Regions from separate parts of the Rhizobium sp. BK049 genome, predicted to be linked through region 3. Evidence: riboswitches for the same ligand, from Rfam matches in the RefSeq annotation. Region 3 holds a riboswitch; each other region holds the start of a gene.
The links. A riboswitch is a leader RNA that binds a small molecule or an ion and turns the genes downstream of it on or off. The one in region 3 is predicted to bind cobalamin.
Positions count from the first base shown of each region.

Region 1: linked by a shared signal. The riboswitch ahead of cobU (bifunctional adenosylcobinamide kinase/adenosylcobinamide-phosphate guanylyltransferase) and the one ahead of FHT70_RS03435 (CbtB domain-containing protein) in region 3 are both predicted to bind cobalamin.
Region 2: linked by a shared signal. The riboswitch ahead of nrdH (glutaredoxin-like protein NrdH) and the one ahead of FHT70_RS03435 (CbtB domain-containing protein) in region 3 are both predicted to bind cobalamin.

Region 1 covers NZ_JACHYV010000020.1:50,411-58,039, forward strand. Annotated here, with positions in the region: gene cobO (cob(I)yrinic acid a,c-diamide adenosyltransferase) at 1-356, opposite strand, end outside; gene cobN (cobaltochelatase subunit CobN) at 356-4,336, opposite strand; gene cobW (cobalamin biosynthesis protein CobW) at 4,340-5,395, opposite strand; gene cobU (bifunctional adenosylcobinamide kinase/adenosylcobinamide-phosphate guanylyltransferase) at 5,402-5,911, opposite strand; cobalamin riboswitch at 6,213-6,609, opposite strand; gene FHT70_RS20320 (chloride channel protein) at 6,836-7,629, shown strand, end outside.
Region 2 covers NZ_JACHYV010000042.1:3,064-10,692, reverse strand. Annotated here, with positions in the region: gene FHT70_RS28450 (heavy metal translocating P-type ATPase) at 1-857, shown strand, start outside; cobalamin riboswitch at 1,067-1,291, shown strand; gene nrdH (glutaredoxin-like protein NrdH) at 1,552-1,773, shown strand; gene nrdI (class Ib ribonucleoside-diphosphate reductase assembly flavoprotein NrdI) at 1,787-2,188, shown strand; gene nrdE (class 1b ribonucleoside-diphosphate reductase subunit alpha) at 2,167-4,335, shown strand; gene nrdF (class 1b ribonucleoside-diphosphate reductase subunit beta) at 4,531-5,505, shown strand; gene FHT70_RS28425 (adenylate/guanylate cyclase domain-containing protein) at 5,606-6,829, shown strand; gene queE (7-carboxy-7-deazaguanine synthase QueE) at 6,842-7,570, opposite strand; gene queD (6-carboxytetrahydropterin synthase QueD) at 7,567-7,629, opposite strand, start outside.
Region 3 covers NZ_JACHYV010000002.1:312,810-320,438, reverse strand. Annotated here, with positions in the region: gene FHT70_RS03455 (sensor histidine kinase) at 1-832, opposite strand, end outside; gene FHT70_RS03450 (sulfite oxidase-like oxidoreductase) at 942-1,604, shown strand; gene FHT70_RS03445 (hypothetical protein) at 1,589-2,161, opposite strand; gene FHT70_RS03440 (CbtA family protein) at 2,215-2,949, opposite strand; gene FHT70_RS03435 (CbtB domain-containing protein) at 3,064-3,273, opposite strand; cobalamin riboswitch at 3,299-3,448, opposite strand; gene FHT70_RS03430 (histidine phosphatase family protein) at 3,505-4,053, shown strand; gene FHT70_RS03425 (bifunctional diguanylate cyclase/phosphodiesterase) at 4,527-6,098, shown strand; gene FHT70_RS03420 (acetate/propionate family kinase) at 6,237-7,415, shown strand; gene FHT70_RS03415 (phosphoketolase family protein) at 7,487-7,629, shown strand, end outside.

The DNA of each region.
Region 1 (7,629 bases), on a different contig from region 3:
GCGGCGGCAATGTCGCGGGCCCGGTCCTGCGTTTCCCAGGTGAAGCCCTCGCCCATCGTGTGGAACTGGCAGAGATCGGAAAAATGCTTCTCGATCAGGTCGCGCTCGCCGGTCCACATCGCGCCCTTGATGAACTGCACGACGGCCGACGGCTTGCCGTGGGCGATGTGGCGGAAGATCATGCCGAAAGCGGCTGACGACTTGCCCTTGCCCTTGCCGGTATGGACGATGATCAAGCCCTTGCCGTCCGTCTTGGTCGCCATGATCTTGTCGCGCGCAGCCTTCTTCTTCGCCATCTTCTCGGCGTGGCGCGCATCATCCTTGGCCGCTTCGTTTTCCTGGATCTCGTCGCTCATCAGTGCACCTCATTCAGTTGCGTGGCTGCCAGGTCGAACCGGGCCGAATTGCTGCGCGGCGTCCAGAGCCCGCGATCGATCGCTTCGCGCAGCCGCTCTCGCATCTCGTCGAATGCCGCCGGGTTCTTCTCGATCATGAAGCCACGTACGCCTGGATCGGCGACGAAGGCCCGAAAGACCGCCTCGAAATGATGCGCGCCGACCGCGCCCGTCGTCGCCGCGAAGGCGAAGAGATAATCGACGGTGGCGGCGATCTCGGCCGCTCCCTTGTAGCCATGGCGCATGACGCCCGTTATCCATTTCGGATTGACCACGCGCCCGCGCACGACGCGGCCGATTTCCTCTTCGAGCGCGCGGATCACTGGTCGTTCGGGCCTGGAATGATCGTTATGATAGATTGCGGGGCGTTTACCGGCGAGTTCCTCGGCCGCCGCCGCCATGCCGCCTTCGAACTGATAGTAGTCGTCACTGTCGAGCAGGTCATGCTCGCGATTGTCCTGGTTCTGAATGACGGCTTGCACAGAGCGCAACCGCTCCTCGAAAAGGCCGCGTTCGGCCCTGCCTTCCTCGCCGGCGCCATAGGCATAACTTCCCCACACGAGATAGGCCTCGGCAAGATCGGCACGCCGCTCCCAGCCCTTTTCATCGATCAGTGCCTGCAATCCCGCGCCATAGGCGCCCGGTTTCGAGCCGAAGATGCGATAGCCCGCCCGCTTCGCCGCCGTCTTCTCATCGAGCCCAGCCGCAGCGAGCCGCGCGGTCTCGCCGCGCATTCGCCCGGCAATCGGATTATCCGCCGCGTCCTCTTCGAGCGCGCCGACAGCGCGGATCGCCTTGTCGAACAGCGCGATCTGCTCGGGGAAGGCGTCGCGGAAGAAACCGGATATGCGCAGTGTCACGTCAACCCGCGGTCGCCGCAGCAGAGCCGGCGGAATGATTTCGTAGCCGGTGACGCGCCGTGAGGCCATGTCCCAGACCGGCTTGACGCCGATCAGCGCTAAGGCCTGAGCAATATCATCGCCGCCGGTGCGCATGTTGGACGTGCCCCAGGCTGTCAGCCCGAAGGAGACAGGCCATTCGCCGTGATCCTGCACGTATCGGCGGATCAGCAGTTCCGCGGATTTCTTGCCGAGTTCGTAAGCAGCCGGTGTCGGCACCGCCCGGCTGTCGACAGAGTAGAAATTCCGCCCGGTTGGCAAGACATCCGGCCGTCCGCGTGTCGGCGCACCGGATGGGCCGGGCGGCACGAAACGGCCGTCGAGGCCCCGGAGCAGGCTGGCGATCTCGGCCGGACCACAGGCAAGGATGGATGGCTTGAGACGCGCTTCGATTTCGTCCAGCACGGCTCTGGTTTGGACCCAGAGGGTTGGGCACGCCATTTCACCGGAAACGAGCTTGGCGGCGAGCAGTTCAATGCGCTCGACGGTGTCACCGTTACTGCGCCAGGGGGCGTCGAGGATATCTGCGAGGACAGCCGGACGCGGGCCAGCCCAAAGAGCCGCCATATCGCAATCGAGTGGGTCGAACGGACGCTGAAGCGCGCGACTCCCCTTCTCCCCGGCGGGGAGAAGGTGGCCCGAAGGGTCGGATGAGGGGACCGCAGACTCCGCCTCGCTTGCGCTCAGCCACTCGCTCCTACCGTCGCTCGCCCCCTCATCTGTCCTGACGGACATCTTCTCCCCGCTGGGGAGAAGGGGGAAACTCAACCCAGCATCCCCCGCAATCGCCCGCTGCAAACTCGCATCGCCACCCTCTCCCAGCCCGCGCGGTACCCGCGCCAGCGCTACGGTGAGATCCGTCAGCAACCGCCCCTCCGGCGACACGCCGAAGACATGCAGCCCATCACGGATCTGCATCTCCTTCAGATCGCAAAGATAGGCGTCGAGCTTCTTAAGCGCCTCACCTTCGCTCTCGCCTTTCGCAATCCCCGCATCCCGATCCAGCCCGATATCGGTGACGAGATCGAGGATCTGGCGGCTGAGCAGCCGAATGCGGCGGGGATCGCCGCCCGAAGCTTCGTAATATTCATCGACCAGCGCCTCCAGATCCTTGAGCGGCCCATAGCTCTCGGCCCGCGTCAAAGGCGGCGTCAGGTGATCGATGACGACTGCGGCGGTGCGGCGCTTGGCCTGGGTGCCCTCGCCCGGATCATTGACGATAAAGGGATAAAGATGCGGCAGCGGTCCAAGGATCGCTTCCGGGTAGCACGTCTCCGACAGCGCCAGCGCCTTACCCGGCAGCCATTCAAGATTGCCATGCTTGCCCATGTGAATGACGGCATCGACGCCATATTCGCGCCGCAGGAAAGCATAGAACGCGATATAGCCATGCGGCGGTACGAGATCCGGCGAATGGTAGCTGTCCTTTGGATCGATATTGTAGCCGCGCGCCGGCTGGATGCCGATCAGGACACCGCCGAAGCGGGCGAAAGGCAGGGCGAAGACGCCATTGCGAAAATAGGGATCGTTCTCTGGCTCGCCCCAGCGGGCCGTCACCTCCTCTTGAATCTTTTTGGGAAGCGATTCCAGGAAATCTTTGTAGCGACTGAGCGAAAGGGCCTCGCGGATAAGCCGGCCGTCATGTCCCGAATTGGTCGGCCCCTCCATCAGATGCTGGATCAGCGCGTCACCATCGGCCGGAAGATCGGCGACTGGATAACCCGCGGCCGCCATTGCCCGAAGCACCTCGATGCTGCCGGCCGGCGTGTCGAGCCCGACGCCGTTGCCGAGCCGGCCGTCGCGGTTTGGATAATTGGCCATCACGAGAGCGATGCGCCTCCTATTGGCTGGCGTCCCGCGCAGCCGCGCCCAGTTGGCGGCCAGTTCCGCCGTGTAGCGCACCCGACCGGCATCGGGCATGCTGGCGACGATGTTCGCCTCGACAACAGCGTCGTAACGCGCCGCCGTCTTGAAGGACACCGCCCGCGCCAATATTCGCCCATCGACTTCAGGCAGCGCCACATTCATGCCGAGGTCGCGCGCCGACAGACCCTGCGACGAAGCCACCCAGGCCTCCCTCGACGAAGCCGACAGGATTGCCTGCAGCACGATGGCGCCATCCGCCTCCAGCACCGTCGGTTGCCGGTCCGCGCCCGGTGCGGAGACCGCAAAGCCCGTTGTGTTGATGACGACATCCGGTTTCAACGCCGAAAACACGCTCTCGAGAACGCCTGTCGAAACGGGATCCTTTAGGCTGTAGGCAAAGACCGGCAGCGGCCGCAGGCCAAGCGCGGCCAGGGCCTCGATCAGCGCCTCGAGCGGCCCGGTCTCGCCGCTCTGGACCAGGGCACGGTAGAAGCTGATGGCGACGATGGGGGACGTGGGTTCGAATTCCACCTCTTCTGTCGAGCTTGGTGTCCCACGCTTGACGGACGACGTTGGCGCGACATGCGAACCGACGACCCGCCGCCACTCCTCGACCCCGATCGCCCCTCGCCCCGGCCACCAGATGCCCGCCTTCATCAGCGGCACCGCCGGCGCCGGCTTCTCCGCCCCTGACAGCATCGCCGAAGCATAGGCGAGAAAATCCCGCGCATTGGTGTCGCCGCCTTCGATCAGGTAGGCCCACAGCCCGTTGAGATCGTCGAGGTCAACATTGGAGAAAGGAACCAGCCCGGCATCCGGCTTGGCATCGCCAGGCAATACCGCAATTTTCACGCCATTGCGGGCAGCAACGGCGTGCAGCGCCTCCAGCGCATAATGGAAATAGCTGGCGCCGCCGAGCGCACGCACGACGATCAACTTGGCGTGCCGGGCCGTTCGCTCGACATAGGTATCGACCGACATTGGATGCTTGAGGCTCATCAGATTCGCGAGCCTCAGCGAATGCGGCATCCCTTCACACTCGTGATAGGCGGCAGCAATCGCGGCGAGTTCGGTGTCGGCAGCCGAAAGAAACAGGATATCGCCGGGCGACTGGCCGAGGTCGATCGCCTCCTCGCCGTCGCTGATCGTTCCCTTCTGGGCAAGAAGCAGATGCATCGATTATCCTTGAACGAGCGCTTCGATCGCCTTGCGTACCGCGTCCTCGTTCATTTCATGCAAGCCGATGACGACGAGGCGCGTGCGGCGCGCCTCGCCCGCTGCCCAGGCGCGGTCGAAATACTGGTCGATGCGGCTGCCGACGGCCTGCAGTTGCAGGCGCATGGGCTTGCCCAAGACGTCGATGAAGCCTTTGAGGCGCAGCACATCATGCTCGGCGATGATGCCCTTCAGCTTCTCGACAAAGCCCGTCGGATCGGAAACAGCGCCGAGTTCAACAACGAAGCTTTCGAATTCGTCGTGGTCGTGTGGCGCCCCCTCCTCGTGCTCCAGCTCGTGATGGGACTTGCGGTTGGCGATATCGTCTTCCGTGCCGATGCCGAGGCCGAGCAGCACGCCTGCCGGCACCTCGCCATTCCTGGCTTCGATCATGACCGGCTTGCGGGCAATGCGGGAGGCGACTTCGCTCTTCACGCGGTCAAGGCCATCGCCATCGATCAGGTCGGTCTTGTTGAGCACGATGAGATCGGCGCATGTGAGCTGGTCTTCGAACAGCTCCTCGATCGGGCTCTCATGATCGAGCGAGTCGTCCTCGCTGCGCGCCGCCTCGACTGCATCATGGTCGTCGGCGAAACGGCCGGCGGCAACGGCCGCACTGTCGACGACCGTAATGACGCCGTCGACGGTCACCTGGGTGCGAATATCGGGCCACTTGAAGGCGGCGACCAGCGGCTGCGGCAGGGCGAGGCCGGAGGTTTCGATGACGATATGGTCGGGCCGCTGTTCGCGCTCCAGGAGCTTCGTCATCGTTGGAATGAAATCGTCGGCGACGGTGCAGCAGATGCAGCCATTGGTGAGCTCGATAATGTCGTCCTCGCTGCAATTCTCCGCGCCGCAGCCCTTCAGGACCTCGCCATCGACACCGAGATCGCCGAACTCGTTGATGATAAGCGCAATCTTTTTGCCGCCGGCATTGGTGAGCAGGTTGCGGATCATCGTCGTCTTGCCGGCGCCGAGGAAGCCGGTGATGACGGTTGCGGGGATTTTCTGCTGGTTCATGGAACTTCAACCCTTCATTTTCAGCGGCAGACCGGCCGCGATGAAATAGACCTCGTCGGCCTTCGCCGCGATTATTTGGTGCAGCCGTCCGGCATGATCGCGAAAATCGCGCGCCATGCGATTGTCAGGCACGATCCCGAGACCAACCTCGTTGGAAACGAAGACGAGTTGCGCCTTGGCGCCGGGGAGGAAATCGGCGAGCGCGGCAAATTCCACAGCCATCTCGCGCTCCGCCATCATCAGGTTGGTCACCCAGAGCGTCAGGCAATCGACAAGCACAATGCGTCCCTCGCCATCGATGGCGGCAAGCACGCCGAAAAGATCGAGCGGCTCCTCATGCGTCATCCAGGAAGGGCCGCGATCGGTCCTGTGCTGGGCAATACGCGTCTGCATCTCCTCGTCCCAGGCACGGCCGGTGGCGAGATAGTGGCGCTCGAGGCCGCTTGCCCTAACGAGATTTTCGGCGAAACGGGATTTGCCGGAGCGTGCCCCGCCGAGGATGAGCGTGGTGGTCATGCCCGAATATTCCTCTGAGGAGGCGTGCCGCTGCAGCTTGTTCTAGTTTTAACTCTATGAGCCACGGTAGCCAAAACTTTGCTTGAGAAAGCATAATTAATCACGGCGCGGACGCGCCGTGGCCGGGTTCCTGTGACAAGCACAGGAATGAGGGAGGAAAGGAAGGCGCGTAATACGCAGACATAACCTGAAGGCGACGAACCGGCACCTCTCATACGCACCACCAGAGGCGGCGTTGAATTCGTTCTTTCAGCCAAAACAACCTCCGTGCTGGCAGCGGGTCTCTTGCCCAGGTTTGGGCTGTTCGCCCGGCACGGAAGGCAGGTCTCCTGGCTCGCGGTTATCGGCGGCGATCGGGGGCGAACCGGAAGCCCGGTCGCCCCTGATCGTGCCAGCGGATCTGCCTCGCCTTCCCGGCTGCCTCGGTGAAAAGGTGGACGATTCGTAGAGATAGAGGCGTCCGACCCCGGTTGATCACCATGCATTTCCAGTGGCTTTTCCGGCATGTCGCCCATCCCGCCCGCCTGCACGATTGCGGTTAGGCCGGAAGGGGTTCGATGCCGGATGGAAGACCCTGACCGCTCTACAGTCGCGGGGTCGGCTGCGATGAAGGCGCCCGATGTGGGTCCGCCCCGTCACATTCCCTTTTCATCCGGAAGGCGAAATGCCGATCCGGAACCATCCGTTATTCCTCAGATGGTTAGGCAAGCTGGCGGGTGAAGTCAACCGACCTTCGCCACCACCTTCCCGCTGGACTGCGCGAAAGGCCGGCCAAGACCACTGACCGTACCGGAAATATCGTCTTTTATCAGTGGCTTACGTCATGAATATTCGACGTGTCCGTCGGCTTTTCGCCGCAATTGCGTTGCAAGGCGACTGCACCTCCGCCCTTGACCCGGCCTCTCCTCGCCTAGTTGTCTAGCCATGCTTATGAAATTGGATCGGCGCCGCCTGCGCGCGCTGCGTGTTTTCTTCGATCCGGGGCGACTGCGCGCCCTGACGCGCCGCAGCGAAGTCGGCCTCTCGCTGGCCGGCGCCATCGTCGGCATCGCCTCGGGGCTTGCCGTGACCGGCATGAGCTATGTCTCCAACCAGCTGCACCAGCTTGTTTTCGGCATCGCCGACAGCGAAAGGCTGAGCGCGTCGGTAATCCATGACAAGATGCTGCTGCTCACCGCCCCCGTCATCGGCGGCGCCCTGCTCGGCCTGCTGTTCCTGGTGCTCGCCAAACGGCGCAAGAAACCCATGGTCGACCCGATCGAGGCGAATGCTCTGCATGGCGGCCGCCTCTCCCTGACCGATAGCATCATCGTTGCCGTACAGAACCTGATCTCCAACGGCTTCGGCGCCTCCGTCGGCCTGGAGGCCGGCTATACCCAGCTCGCCGCCGGCATTGCCTCCAAATTCGGCCTGAAGCTGCAGCTGCGCCGCTCGGACCTGCGCATCCTCGTCGGTTGCGGCGCGGCCGGCGCCATTGCCGCCGCCTTCAACGCGCCGCTGACGGGCGCCTTCTACGCCTTCGAGCTGATCATCGGCACCTACACCATCGTATCGCTAACCCCGGTTGTGGTCTCCGCCCTCGTTTCGACCCTCATCGCAAGGTTGCTTGCCGAGGGCGATTTCACCATCGATATCGGCAGCTTCGGCTCGGTCGTGCCGGCCGATTATATCCCGGCGCTGCTGCTCGGCGTCTTCTGCGCCGGCGTTGGCATTCTCCT
Region 2 (7,629 bases), on a different contig from region 3:
TTGGATTGGGTGAGGCGCAGCTCCTGTCGCGCGCGGCGGTGCTCGAGCAGGGCTCCAGCCATCCGCTGGCACAGGCGATTCTTCACCGCGCCAAGGCGGACGGCGTGCCCGTGCCACCCGCCTTCGAGCTGGAAGCGCTGCCGGGCAAGGGTGTCACCGGCAAAATCGGCGGCGAGGCAGTTGATCTCTTGTCGCCGCCCGCCGCCCGCGAGCGGGGGGCACTTGACGCGAAACAGGAGGCGCGTATTGCAGGGCTCAATGATGAGGGCAAGAGCGTGTCGGTGCTGCTCGTCAATGGCGCTGCGTCCGGCCTGATCGCCATGCGCGACGAGCCGCGCGAGGACGCCGCGGCCGGGCTCTCGGCGCTCAAATTGGCCGGTGTCAAGGCGATGATGCTGACCGGCGACAACAAGCGGACGGCGGCAGCCGTCGCAGACATGCTCGGCATCGACTGGCGGGGCGAGATGATGCCCGAGGACAAGCAGCGGGTCGTCGGCGAATTGAAGCGCAAGGGCTTCATAGTCGCCAAGGTCGGCGACGGCATCAACGACGCGCCGGCGCTCGCCGCCGCCGATATCGGCATCGCCATGGGCGGCGGCACCGATGTGGCGCTGGAGACGGCCGATGCCGCCGTGCTGCACGGGCGCGTTGGCGACGTGGCGCGAATGATCGCGCTTTCGCAGCGGACGATGCGCAATATCCTCGAGAATATCACCATTGCACTCGGGCTGAAGGCTGTCTTCCTGGTGACCACGATCATCGGAATCACCGGGCTCTGGCCGGCGATTCTCGCCGATACCGGAGCCACCGTGCTGGTTACGATCAACGCGCTCAGGCTGCTCCGCGTAGAGGAATAAATCCTTTCCTCTTCGGAGCGCCGATTAGGGCCGATCCGGAATCGAAAACCGCAGAGCCGGCTACAGGCCGGCTCTCGTCGTTCAGGCCTTCTCCACAGTTCGTTTTGTTTAAGCCTTCATTATCCATGTTTTTCACAGGAACGCAGTGATTTCAAACCTACCGTAACGCAACGCACAAACCATCCGTTGACGTGAATTTCGATTCGCGTACTATATCTAGTGTTCAAGGTTCCTTCGATTCGTGAGGATCGCGGGCTAAGACGGGAATACGGTGCGTCTCGCCATGAGGGTGGGACAAGGCCGGAGCTGCCCCCGCAACTGTGAGCGGAGAGCAACTGTCCGATTTCGGGTCACTGGGGCATGATGCCTCGGGAAGGCTGGGCAGGTGCTTCGACCCGTGAGCCAGGAGACCTGCCTTGAATGAAACGTCCACGGGCGGGGTGTCCGGAAGGTCGCGTGCATGCAGCGGAATGATCCGCGCTGTTGCGCTGCCCCGAACGACCGCATGAGCACTTCGGGGTTTGAAGTCATGTCGAGAGCATCAAGGCCGGCGCCCGCGCACATCCTGCGAGGGACCAAGTCAGGCGTTTAAAGCGCCAACCTTGCCAGATCACTATCAAGCATTTCCCCGGACGCCGCATGGCGCCCGATCCCAGTCCTGCGTCCTGAATTCATTGACTTCACGAGGAACATGATGAGCGTTACCGTTTACAGCAAGCCGGCCTGTGTCCAATGCACGGCCACTTACCGCGCCCTCGATCGCCTGGGCGTGGATTATGAGATCGTCGATATTTCCGAGGATGCCGAAGCGCTCGATCGCGTGCGTGGCATGGGCTACATGCAGGTTCCGGTCGTCGTTGCCGGCGAGCAGCATTGGGCGGGCTTCCGCCCCGACATGATCAGCGCACTCTCCTGACCGGAGAAAAGCGGTGGGGCTGATCGTCTATTATTCCAGCCGATCCGGGAACACCCATCGTTTCGTCGAGAAGCTGGGATTGCGCGCGGCGCGCATCCCCCTCGGCGCTGAGGCCATCCACATTCGCGAACCCTATGTGCTGATCTCGCCTACCTATTGCGGAAACGGTGGTAAAGGGGCCGTGCCCAAGCAGGTGATCCGCTTCCTCAACGAGGCGGAAAACCGCTCCAACATCCGCGGCGTGATTGCTGCGGGCAACAGCAATTTCGGCGAGACCTATGGGCTCGCCGGCGATGTCATCTCGAAGAAGTGCCAGGTGCCGTACCTCTACAGGTTCGAGCTCCTGGGAACTGCCGATGATATCGCCAACGTCAAAGACGGGATGGGACGATTTTGGACACGGGAACAAATCTGACGCGGGACGCGGGCGCAAAACCGCTGAAAGCGGCCGAAACACTCGACTATCATGCACTGAACGCGATGCTGAACCTCTACGACGACGAGGGAAAGATCCAGCTCGACAAGGATCGCGTGGCGGCCAAGCAATATTTCCTGCAGCATGTGAACCAGAACACCGTGTTCTTTCACAATCTTCGGGAAAAGCTCGATTACCTCGTCGCGGAGGGCTATTACGAGCAGGAGGTTCTCGACCAGTATTCCTTCAATTTCGTCCGCGACCTGTTCGATCAGGCCTATGCCAAGAAATTCCGGTTTCCTACCTTCCTCGGGGCTTTCAAATATTACACCAGCTATACGCTGAAGACCTTCGACGGAAAGCGCTATCTCGAGCGCTACGAAGACCGCATCTGCATGGTGGCGCTGGCTTTGGCGCGCGGCGATGAGGCCCTTGCTCGCGACATAGTCGACGAGATCATTTCCGGCCGCTTCCAGCCGGCAACGCCCACCTTCCTCAATGCCGGCAAGAAGCAGCGCGGCGAACTCGTTTCCTGTTTCCTGCTGCGCGTCGAGGACAACATGGAATCGATCGGCCGGTCGATCAATTCGGCGCTGCAGTTGTCGAAACGCGGCGGCGGCGTGGCCCTGTCGCTGACCAATATCCGCGAGGCGGGCGCGCCGATCAAGCAGATCGAAAACCAGTCCTCCGGCATCATCCCCGTCATGAAGCTCCTGGAAGACAGCTTCTCCTATGCCAATCAGCTCGGTGCGCGGCAGGGGGCGGGTGCGGTTTATCTGAACGCCCATCATCCCGATATCATGCGCTTTCTCGACACCAAACGTGAAAACGCCGATGAGAAAATCCGCATCAAGACGCTGTCGCTCGGCGTTGTCGTGCCCGACATCACCTTCGAACTCGCCAAGAACAATGAGGACATGTACCTGTTCTCGCCCTACGACGTGGAACGGGTCTACGGCGTGCCTTTCACCGAGATTTCGGTGACGGAGAAGTACCGGGAAATGGTGGCGGACGCCCGCATCTCGAAGAAGAAGATCAAGGCGCGCGAATTCTTCCAGGTCATCGCCGAAATCCAGTTCGAAAGCGGCTACCCTTACATCATGTTCGAGGACACGGTGAACCGCTCGAACCCGATTGCCGGGCGCATCTCCATGAGCAACCTCTGCTCGGAGATACTGCAGGTGAGCGAGGCGAGCGACTATCATGACGACCTTTCCTACAAGCATCTCGGCAGGGATATTTCCTGCAATCTCGGCTCGCTGAACATTGCTGCGGCGATGGATTCGACCGACTTCGGCAAGACGATCGAGACCTCGATCCGGGCGCTGACAGCGGTGTCCGATATGAGCAATATCTCCTCGGTTCCTTCGATCGAGAAAGGCAATGACGAGAGCCATGCGATCGGCCTCGGGCAGATGAACCTGCACGGATACCTCGCCCGCGAACGCATCTTCTATGGCTCTGAGGAAGGCGTCGATTTCACCAACATCTATTTCTATGCGGTGACCTATCACGCGCTGCGTGCCTCCAATCGTCTGGCGGTCGAGCGTGGTGTGAGCTTCAAGGGGTTCGAGAATTCGAAATACGCTTCAGGTGACTATTTCGACAAATATACCGAGCAGGAATGGAAGCCGGCCACCGAAAAGGTGCAGGCGTTGTTCGACAAATCGGGCATCCATATTCCGACACAGCAAGACTGGGTGGCGCTGAAAAAGGCGGTGATGGCCTCAGGCCTCTATAACCAGAACCTGCAGGCGGTGCCGCCGACGGGCTCGATCTCCTATATCAACCACTCGACTTCCTCGATCCATCCGATCGTCTCGAAGATCGAGATCCGCAAGGAAGGAAAGATCGGCCGCGTCTATTATCCGGCGCCGTTCATGACCAATGACAATCTCGACTACTATCAGGACGCCTACGAGATCGGGCCGGAGAAGATCATCGACACCTATGCGGCAGCAACCCAGCATGTCGACCAAGGCCTGTCGCTGACCCTGTTCTTCCGTGATACGGCGACGACGCGCGACATCAATAGGGCGCAGATTTACGCCTGGAAGAAGGGCATCAAGACGATCTACTACATCCGCCTTCGCCAGATGGCCCTTTCGGGTACGGAAGTGCAGGGGTGTGTGTCGTGTACGTTGTGATTTGATTTCGCTTGTGAGCACTGCCCCTCACCCTAACCCTCTCCCCGTTCTGACGGGGAGAGGGGACTCGCCACACGAGCCGGCAATAAAGACGGATAAGGGTGCGGCATACCCCCTTCGCCCCGCAAGCGGGGAGAAGGTGCCGGCAGGCGGATGAGGGGCAAATCCGGATACATTCCTCAAGAGGACCACCTTATGAACATACAACTCAAGCCAGCCTCGCGCGTGCGCGCCATCAACTGGAATCGCATCGAGGACGACAAGGATCTCGAGGTCTGGAATCGCCTCACCGGCAATTTCTGGCTGCCGGAAAAGGTGCCGCTGTCGAACGACATCCCTTCCTGGGCGACGCTGACGGCGGCCGAGCAGCAGCTGACCATTCGGGTCTTCACCGGATTGACGCTGCTCGACACGATACAGAACGGAGTCGGCTCCATCAGGTTGATGGAGGATGCGGCGACGCCGCATGAGGAGGCAGTGCTTTCCAACATCTCCTTCATGGAAGCGGTGCATGCCCGTTCCTATTCCTCGATCTTCTCTACGCTGTGCTCGACGCCTGATGTCGATGATGCCTATCGCTGGTCCGAGGAGAATGAATTTCTCCAGCGCAAATCAGCGCTAGTCATGGAGCAATATGCCTCCGGCGACCCCTTGAAGAAGAAGGTCGCCAGCGTCTTCCTGGAAAGTTTTCTGTTCTATTCCGGCTTCTATCTGCCGATGTACTGGTCGAGCCGCGCCAAACTCACCAACACGGCCGATATGATCCGGCTCATCATCCGGGACGAGGCGGTGCACGGCTATTATATTGGTTACAAATTTCAGCGCGGGCTGGAACGGCTTTCCGAAGAGCGCCGTCAGGAGATCAAAGATTTCGCCTTCGACCTGCTGCTCGACCTCTACGATAACGAGGCGAGATATACCGAAGCGCTCTATGACGGAGTCGGACTGAGCGAGGACGTCAAGAAGTTCCTCCACTACAATGCCAACAAGGCGCTGATGAACCTCGGCTACGAAGCACTGTTTCCGGCCGAAGCCTGCAAGGTCAATCCGGCGATCTTGTCGGCGCTGTCGCCGAATGCCGACGAGAACCACGACTTCTTCTCCGGCTCGGGGTCCTCCTATGTCATCGGCAAGGCCGTGGCCACCGAAGACGAGGACTGGGATTTCTGAGACTTAATTGCAGTCTCCCCTTATCATTTGCTTCGCCATCGACCACATTCACGGAAAATGAATTCGGTGTTCGTCGGTGATGCGGCGTAGTGGGGTTTCGATGTCCTCTTTTTTGAACAAGGCCGGGGCTGCCGTTGAAACGGATGACGGCGTCTGGCCGATCCGCCGGAGGCGGATCCTCGACTGGCTGGTGAACGAGACGCGCGGCGAGCGCTTCATCGACAACATCCTGGTGGCAATGTGCGAGAAGCTTTTGGCAGCGGGGGTGCCGGTGGCGCGCGCGACGCTGCATTTCAGGACTAACCATCCGCAATGGATCGGCGCCCGCATCCTTTGGAAAGAGGGCATGGCGGAAGCGAAAATCGACACATTCGCCTATGGTGTCGAAACCACGCCGGAATTCTTGAAGAGCCCGGTTAACGCGATCCATCAGGGTGCGGAGGAGTTTCGCAAACAGTTGGAAGGTGCAGCCGAAGACGACGAAGATAGTCTCTTTCAGGAATTGCGCGACGACGGCCTCACGGAATACATCGCCTGGCCGATCGAGCATACTTTCGGAAAACGTCACGTCGTGACATTTTCCACATCTCGGCCGGGTGGTTTTACGGGCGAGCATACCGATTTCCTGCGCGATCTCCTGCCGGCGCTGACCCTGGTCAGCGAGATCAGGCTGAAGAACATCATGGCACGCACGCTGCTGCAGACCTATGTGGGACCGCACGCGAGCGAGCATATCCTGTCAGGTGTCACGACCCGCGGCAGCGGCGCGACCGTCGGCGCGGCCATCATGATCTGCGATCTGCGCGATTTCACGGCGATCTCCGATCTCTGGCCGCGTGATGACGTCATCCACCTGCTGAACGATTATTTCGACGCCATGTCGGATCCGATCGAACGACATGGCGGGGAAATCCTGAAGTTCATGGGAGACGGGCTGCTGGCGATCTTCCCGCTAGCCAAGGAGACGGCCTGCCTCGATCTGCTGCAGGCGATCCGCGAAGGGCAGGCGTCGATGGCCGAGCTGAACGAGGAGCACCTGCGCACGGGACGGGAACCGCTGCGCTACGGCGTCGGTGTGCATGTCGGCGATGTCATGTACGGCAATATCGGCTCGCGCCGGCGGCTGGATTTCACCGTCATCGGCCCGGCGGTCAATGTCGCCTCGAGGCTGGAAAGCCTGACCAAGGAGGTCAAGCGGCCGGTGCTCTTGTCGCGGGCCTTCGTCGAAATGGCGGGCTGCGCCAAAGACATGGACAGTCTCGGCACCTTCCCGTTGCGCGGGCTCGGAGAGCCTGTCGATGTCTTTGCTTTTCCGGAGCGGTAGGCTCAGGCAGTGTCAGACGCCGCGCTTGTTTCCCCAAAGCAACACGTGCAGCTGCGGCAGGACGCGCGGCGCAAACCATTGGTCGACTGTCACCTTCTCGACAAGCCAATGCATGCGATCCATCACGCCGTCGATATCGATGCGCGCGTCGTCGTCATCGGGGGGCGGTGGTGTATGGTTGCCCGGCTGAAGGTACAAGGGAATATAGGGATAGCGCTCGCCCGCCTCTCGGGCGAACGCATAATCGGCATCGTCGAAGACGACGATTTTCATAGCGATCTCCGGTCCGCCGGCGGACAGCCGAAGACAATTGTCGACCTGCTCCCAGTCTGTCTGCATTCCGCTCGACGGCGGCTTGGGACTCAAGACCAGCGTATCGAGATCGCGAAACCAGTTCCGGGCGACACTTCCCTGAGTTTCCAGCGCGAAGCGGTATCCCTTGGCATGGCCGAGTTCGATCAGCGGCCCCAGCGGCTGGATCGCCGGATTGCCCCCCGAAAGGGAAACCGTCAGCGGTCTGCTTCCGGAAAGCCTGGTGACCTCCTGCCAGATCGCCTCGACAGACATCGGCATCCATTGATCCCTGAACGCGCTATCAACTGCATGAAGGCTATCGCACCAGGAGCAGCGATAGTCGCAACCGCCCGTCCTGACGAACACCGTCGGCAGGCCGATCAATGCGCCTTCGCCCTGTATGGTCGGACCGAAGATCTCGCTGACGCGGATGGTCTCCGCGCTCATGGTCTATACTCCGCCCAGGTCTTCGGCGTTTCGCTGACGCGGACGGACGAAGTCTCGGG
Region 3 (7,629 bases):
TTGCGCCCCGATCACTCGCAAGCGTCATCAGATCATGCGGCTCGAAGCGATGGCGCGTCACCGGCAGCGCCGTCAGCTTCGCATTGGCGTATCGCCGCGACGCCTCGGTCCGGGCAATACGATCGGCGGTCAGCGGCAGGATCGCGCCATAGAGCCATTCCGGGCTGCCGGACATGAAGATGATGCCCTCGGGATCGGAGACGAAGATCTTGTATTCGCCACCGCTCCAGGAGGATTCGATCATGTCGATATCGACCTTGAAGACGATGACGCCGCGAATGTCCGCACCGACCCTGATCGGAGCCGAAAAATAATATCCTCGCTTTAGCGATGTGGTGCCAAGTGCGTAAAACCGCGCCTGCCGGCCTTCGATCGCCTCCTGGAAATAGGGCCGGTAATTGAAATTCTGGCCGACGAAGCTCCCCGGTCCATCGTAATTGCTCGCCGCGATCGTCTCCCCGTCCGGCTTCACCACATAGATGTCGGAGGATTTTAAAAGCCCGTTGATCTCCTTGAGATAGAGATTGGCCGCATCACGCAGCGCCATATCGTTGGGCGCGCTCACCAGTTCCTTGATATCGTCGTGATCGGCGATCAGCGCCGGAAGCGCCTCGTAGCGGTTGAGGTGGCCGCTGAGCGCCGAGACGGCGAGGCGCAGCGCCGTTCCCGCCTGAGCGGAAGCCTCCTGCATATAGGCGCGCGTCGCAATCGCGCTTCCATAGGTGAAGAAGGCGAAGATGACGAGCGGCACCAGCAGCAGCGCCGCGATGGCACGATATTTCGAAGACAGATCCGGCTCCTCCCTTTCTGCCTTCACTCCCCAGCAAGGCATGCCCGACGGCTCAGTTTAATGAGGCAAGCGAGGATTTCCAAGGGCTCACCGGAACTTGACACTCGGCAGGGACGGATGTCCTATTGCTGCACCGCAAGGAAACCCATTCATGAGCGACGACCAGACGCCCGCCGACAGCAAACTCACCAACTCCAAGCGCCGCTGGGCGTCAGAGGGCAAGTTCCTGACCGGGCGCATCAGCAGGCCCGAGACCGAGCGCCTGCCGCCCGGCCAGCACCTCGTCAAGAATTGGCCGGTGCTCGATCTCGGCCAGCAGCCGGTCATTTCAACCGAGAGCTGGCGGCTTGAAGTGCGTGGTTTGGTCGAAACGCCTCTCACCCTCACCTGGGCCGATTTCCAGGCGATGGAGCAGAGCACTGGGGTGAGCGACATCCACTGCGTCACCACTTGGTCGCGTTATGACAACAACTGGAAAGGCGTTTCGACGCGGGATCTGCTCGATCGCGCCATGCCGAACCCGGAAGCAGCCTACGTGATGCTGACGAGCTATGACGGCTACACCACCAATCTGCCGCTCGCCGATTTCGCCGCCGAGGATGCGATCCTGGCGACCTCCTGGGACGGCCTGCCGCTGACACCGGAGCACGGCGGCCCAATGCGCCTCGTCGTGCCGCATCTTTATTTCTGGAAAAGCGCCAAATGGCTGCGCCGCATCGAGTTGCTCGCCGCCGACGAGGCCGGCTTCTGGGAAAAGAACGGCTACCATATGTATGGCGATCCGTGGCGCGAGCAGCGCTATTCCGACGACTGAGCCTTCGGCCGCAGGAAGCGGCGGGGAAGCGTCAGGATGGCAAGCCCCAACATGGCGGCCAACGCCGTCAGGGACGCCATGCTGGCAGGATGAAGCGGCACCTTGCTCCAACTCGGCTTGACGATATTGGCGGTATTGAATGCCTCGCCGCTGAACTGGCAGGTAATGAAGGCAAGCCCGCGACCCGCCATCTCGGCGTCGATGGCCGAGATGATTTCGCCCGCCGCGGTTGCCTCCCGCGGCATCTCACGCATCGCCAGCAGCACGGCTTTCGTCGCCGCGAGATAGGCATGGGCGCATTGGTTGAACGGGCTCTCCTCGTCCGTCACGCTGCCGGGCATCCGACCCCAGAGGCAATAGGAATACTGGATTTCGGCGTAGTTCAGGACACGCCGGAACGATTCGTTCGTATCGGCCGCCCGTGACGCCAGCATGCTGATGCTGCTGCGATACTCCGAAATGATCGCCATCTCGCCGTGGGAAATTGCCGGAATATCGAGCCCGGTATCGGAGCCGCCAGAGCTGCTCCCATGGCCGAAAGCATTTCCGATAAACATTGGCAACAGGCTCGCGATGAGACCGAGAAAAGCAAACCTGCCAATATGCTGCATCACCGGAACGCCGACCGCAGTCCACTCTTGGCGGCAAGACCCCTTTCTGCCAGCGCTCCGAAAACCAGACCGAGCGTTGCCCAAAGGATCGCATGCATGCCGAGCGAGGTGGTGCGGAACCGCCAGAGTACCATCGCCGAGAAATTCTCGGGCACCTCGTTGATCGGCGGCAACAGATAAAGCACGAAGCCGATGAAGACGAGATAGGCGATGCCGGCGATGATCGCGCCGTTCCAGAGACCGAAGCGCTCGCCAAGGCGGCGCGACAGCGCGACCGCGGCAACCAGCGAGGTGAGCGAAACGACAATCATCAGGAAGAACAGCTCGGTCCTGACGCCGATCGTTTCGGGATTGCCGACCGCCGGGGGGTTGGCCGGATATTTGATTCCGGGAACAAACACCACTGCCACGAAGGCGGCAATGGCGATAACGGCCGAGGTGCCGCGCGCCGAGAGGCTGCTGAAGCGGCCATGTACCAAGGCGAAGGCGAGCGAAAAGAGCCCTCCGACGGCGATACTGTAGGCCATGACGCCGGTGAAAAGGCCGAGACCAGCCTGCGTGGCCCGGCTGACGATTTCAGGTTCGGTAGCTTCGCCCGCCGCCTGGGCGCTCGCCTCCTCGAAGGCGATTGCCGCATCGACCAGCGGCTCGCCGAAGATATGGGCGAAAGCGAAAACGAGGATACCAGCAATCAGGCCCGCGAGCATGCCGCGAAGCAGAAGCTTTCCAACCATGTCAATATTCCCCCTAAGCATGTCGCGCAAAAGTGTGCAGCGGTTTTGCGATAACGACATGCGTAAACAAAGACCTAAAGCGCGAAAAGCGAATCTGAAAGATCGCGATGCGCTTTAGTGGCAGGGAAAGCCGAGCAGATGGCGGCCGTCATGCACGAATTCGTGCACATACATGCCGTTGAACAGCGCCATCGCGCCTTCCTCGGTGCCGACGAAATAAAGAACGATGAGCATCAGCAGGCCGCCGAAAACCGCCCAGGGCAGGATTTCCCCTACAGGGATTGGCGCCGGTGCCGCAACGGGCGCGAAAGTGGTGTCAGACATGTATCCCTCCGGAATGACGCGTTCAGTCGAAAGAGTGTTGTGCGGCAGGGTCTGACTTCCAGCGTAAAGAACTTCGAAACGCTGGTCACAGTGGCGCGACCGCGCCGGATTTCCACCGGCTTCCAAACCCGCAACAGCACGGTTATATCTGGACGCCGAAGAGACTGTCAACGAAACTTCGAGACGCCGGCGAAGGGTCGTCCCCACCATATTGCGAAGATCGGAACAACCGTGAATACCCGCCTCACCTGGATCTGTCACGGCGCCACGGCGGCGAGCCGCAAGGCCCTGTTCCCGCTGGATGAGCCGCTGGAAGACAAGGCCGCTGAAGAAGCCGGCCGGATGACCGCCCTGCCTCGCGCCGACCGGATCGTCACGAGCCCGGCTTTGCGTGCCCGCCAGACCGCTACAGCCCTCGGTCTCGACGCTCAAATAGAACAGCGGCTTGCCGACTGCGACAATGGCCGCTGGGCCGGCAGGCCGATTGCGGCAATCGGCACCGAAGAGCCGGAGAACCTCATGGCTTGGATGAGCGATCCGGAAGCCGCCCCACATGGCGGCGACAGTTTTCTCGGTCTGCGGACGCGCGTCGCCGGCTGGATGGATGAACAATCCACGCTCGGCGGTCATGTGATAGCCGTCACCCATGCATCGATTATAAGAACAGCGATTGCGCATGTGCTTCAGGCTCCCCTCCCCTCCTTCTGGCTCATCGATGTCGAGCCGCTGGTGGTCGTTCGGATGACCAGCAATGGACAGCGCTGGTCGCTGCGCCTCTAGAGAATTAGACATCCCTCATACTATCCAGCCTTACGCAAGCAAATCGCGTCATCTCTATTGAACCGGTCTGACCGGGACTACTTCCTTGTCCCAAGGAGACGGAAGCTATGGCATATGATTGGAGTGGGGAGCGTACGCGGCGCCTGCGCTTGATGAGGGTCGTGACGCTCACCTTAGTTATGGTCGGTCTGGTCGTCAGCGTTCCGCTGCTGATCGTCACCGCCTGAAGAGCGAGACAGGGCGAGCGATGCGACAGCACGCTCGCCCTCGTTCTTTCGTGGGGCTCCCCTCGTCTTGAATCCGGACATCCTCTAATCTTCCAAGCAGCACCAGCGAAACGCCGTAGCGCAGCCGAGGTCCGGACAGCACCGCAACGGACGGGCTGCCACCTCCAACAATTCGCCTTATGGTTTCAACGAACATTTCAGATTTTCGTGATAGTCCGGCAGAGGGTGGAGATGGAGAATGCGATAATGCCTGCGTTTTTTCGAAGCAGGGCCGGAAGGCAATGCGTGTCGGTTGTGGTTTTCGGAGTAACCCTCTGGATCCTCGGCACGGTGCTGCACTTCGACGACCGCCTCGTCTCCTTCATGACCAGTTTCGGCGAGTACGGGGCGGATAAGCTCGTTCTGGCTCTCGGCATCGCTGGCGCGATGAGCTTCATCTATTCGGTGCTGCGCATCGCCGACCTGCGCAAGGAAATGGAGCTGCGCGCCACCGAACAGGCTAAGGCCGATTGGACGGCAACCCACGACCATCTGACCAAGCTGCCGAACCGCTACGCCTTCGAGCGCAAAATCCTCTCACGGCCGGTCAGAAGCGGCGAGGCCGAGATCGAGGAATGGGACGACAACGTCACGATCTTCTCCGTCGACCTCGACGGCTTCAAAAAAGTCAACGATCTCGTCGGCCACAAGGGCGGCGACGTGTTGCTGGTCGAAGTTGCCAGACGCATCTGCGCGCTTGGCAACGCGGATTGCGTTTACCGCTTCGGCGGTGACGAATTCATCATCGTCGCCTTTTCCCTGACGGCAGAGCGCGAGGAGCGTTTCGCCAAGTTGCTGATCCAGGCCGTCACCCGGCCGATCCATATCGATGGCTTTGCCGTCGAAGTCGGCGCCAGCGTCGGCTACGATCGCTGGCTTGAGGGCAGCGAGCCGCTGGAAGACGCCGCCCACCGTGCGGACCTCGCCATGTATGAGGCCAAATCACGCGGCCCTAACCATTATCTCGTCTTCGAAGCTTCGATGCAGGACAAGGTAACGGAACGCGCCTCTCTGGAAAGCAGGCTGCGCGCGGCAATCGCCGACAAGGCGATCATGCCTTTCTATCAACCTCTGATTGATTTAAAGACTGGCAAGCTTTGCGGTTTCGAAGCCCTCGCGCGCTGGGTCGGCGAGGATGGTGTCAATATTCCGCCGCCTGTTTTCATCGACATTGCCGAGGAAACCGGGATGATCACCGCCCTGTTCGAGGATCTCCTTGCGCAGGCCTGCGGCGATGCGCTCACTTGGCCAGCGCATGTCACCCTGTCCTTCAATGTGTCGCCGGTGCAGATGGAAGACAGGCTGCTGGCCTCCCGCATCCTCAAGGTCCTTTCAGCAAGCCGGCTGCCGCCGCAACGCCTGGAGATTGAGATCACCGAAAACGCGCTGATCCAGGATCCCGCTATCGCCGCCATCATTCTCGAAGAGCTGCATGCGGCTGGCATCCAGATCGCTCTCGACGATTTCGGCACGGGCTATTCGAGCCTTGCCCAGCTCGCCCGCTACCGCTTCGACAAGATCAAGATCGACAAAAGCTTCATCGCCACCTATCGCGATGACGAACGGCAGGAAAAAATCGTCCGCGCCATGCTTGGCCTCAGCAGAAGCCTCAACATCAAGACGACCGCGGAAGGTGTCGAGGAGCATGGCCAGCTTGCCTTCCTGCTGCAGCTCGGCTGCGACATCGGCCAGGGCTATCTTTTCGGTAAGGCGATGCCCGCCGCCGAGGCGAGCATCTTCATCCGCGATCGTAACGCCAATCTGGCGTCAACCGCGTGACCCTCGCGTAATTCGACAAAACTGCCCCAAGGCTGCCACGCACCGTCAGCATGTGGCGCTCGGGCGGCCATGCCTTTCCGGCGGGAGTTTCGGCGCTAAGTTCGGTCATCGTGACGACTGTGCGGAGTCTCTGAAGACATGTCATCCACCGACCTCCTCCTGACATTCAACGCCGGCTCATCGACGGTGAAGGTCGGCGTCTTCTCGATTGATGGTGCCGAGGCACGACACCTAGGAAAGGGCGTCATCGATCTCCGCGCCGAGCCGCTTTCGCTTGTCCTGACCAAGGGATCGCAGACATTCGATATGTCCCTGAAGGCGGAGGTGACGGACGATCTGCACGGGGTCATCGACGAGACCTTCACGCGTCTCGCCGATCACTTCGATATGGCAGCGGCGGCCGTAGCCGGCCACCGCGTCGTCCATGGCGGCGAGCGCTTCACGAGCGCCGTCGCGCTTGATGACGCCGCCACCGATGGGATCGAAGCGCTGATCCCGCTCGCGCCCCTGCACCAGCCGCAAGCGCTGCGCTTCATCCGCGCGCTCCGCCATCTGAAGCCGCATCTTGTCCAGACAGCCTCCTTCGACACGGCCTTCCATGCCACGCAGGACGATCTCGTGCGCCGCCTCGCCATACCCCGTTCCTTGCATGAGGAGGGCATCAAGCGTTACGGCTTCCACGGGCTTTCTTATAAGTTCATCGCCAGTGAACTCGCTCGCAAGACGCCGCATACGGCAAGGGCTGTGGTCGCCCATCTCGGCAGCGGCGCCAGCCTCTGTGCGATGGAAGACGGTATCAGCCGCGATTGCAGCATGGGCTTTTCGACCCTCGACGGCATCCCGATGGCGACACGCCCGGGCTGCCTCGATCCCGGCGTGATCCTGCACCTGGCAGGAGAGAGAAAACGGTCTCTGGGTGAGATCGAGGATTTGCTCTATCACCGCTCAGGCCTGCTCGGCGTCTCCGGCATCAGCGCCGACACGCGCGATCTGTTGAAGGACAGCCGGCCGGAAGCGCGCCAGGCGATCGACCTTTTCACACTGCGCATTGCCGGCGAGATCGGCCGCATGGCGGTAACCCTCCGCGGCCTCGATGCCGTCGTCTTCACCGCCGGCATAGGCGAGCATCAGCCGGAAATCCGCGCCGGCGTGGCGAAACACCTGTCCTGGCTTGGCCTTTCGATCGACGAGAAGGCCAATGCAGCCAATGGTTTAACGATCAGCACCAGGGAAAGCCGCATGGTCGCCCATGTCATTGCCACGGACGAAGAACAGGTGATCGCCGATGAAGCGCTGTCCGTTCTTCGCGCCCGCTGATCCAGATCAATGGCGCGCCGGCGCTAACGGCTAGAACTGACGTTGAACGTGTTTTCGAACGGGAGAAGCCAATGGAAAAGCATGTCTCGACCGCCGCCGCCCTGACCGATGCTGAACTCACCCTGATCGACCGCTACTGGCGGGCCGCCAACTATCTCTCGGTCGGCCAGATCTACCTGCTTGCCAATCCGCTGCTGCGCGAGCCGCTGAAGTC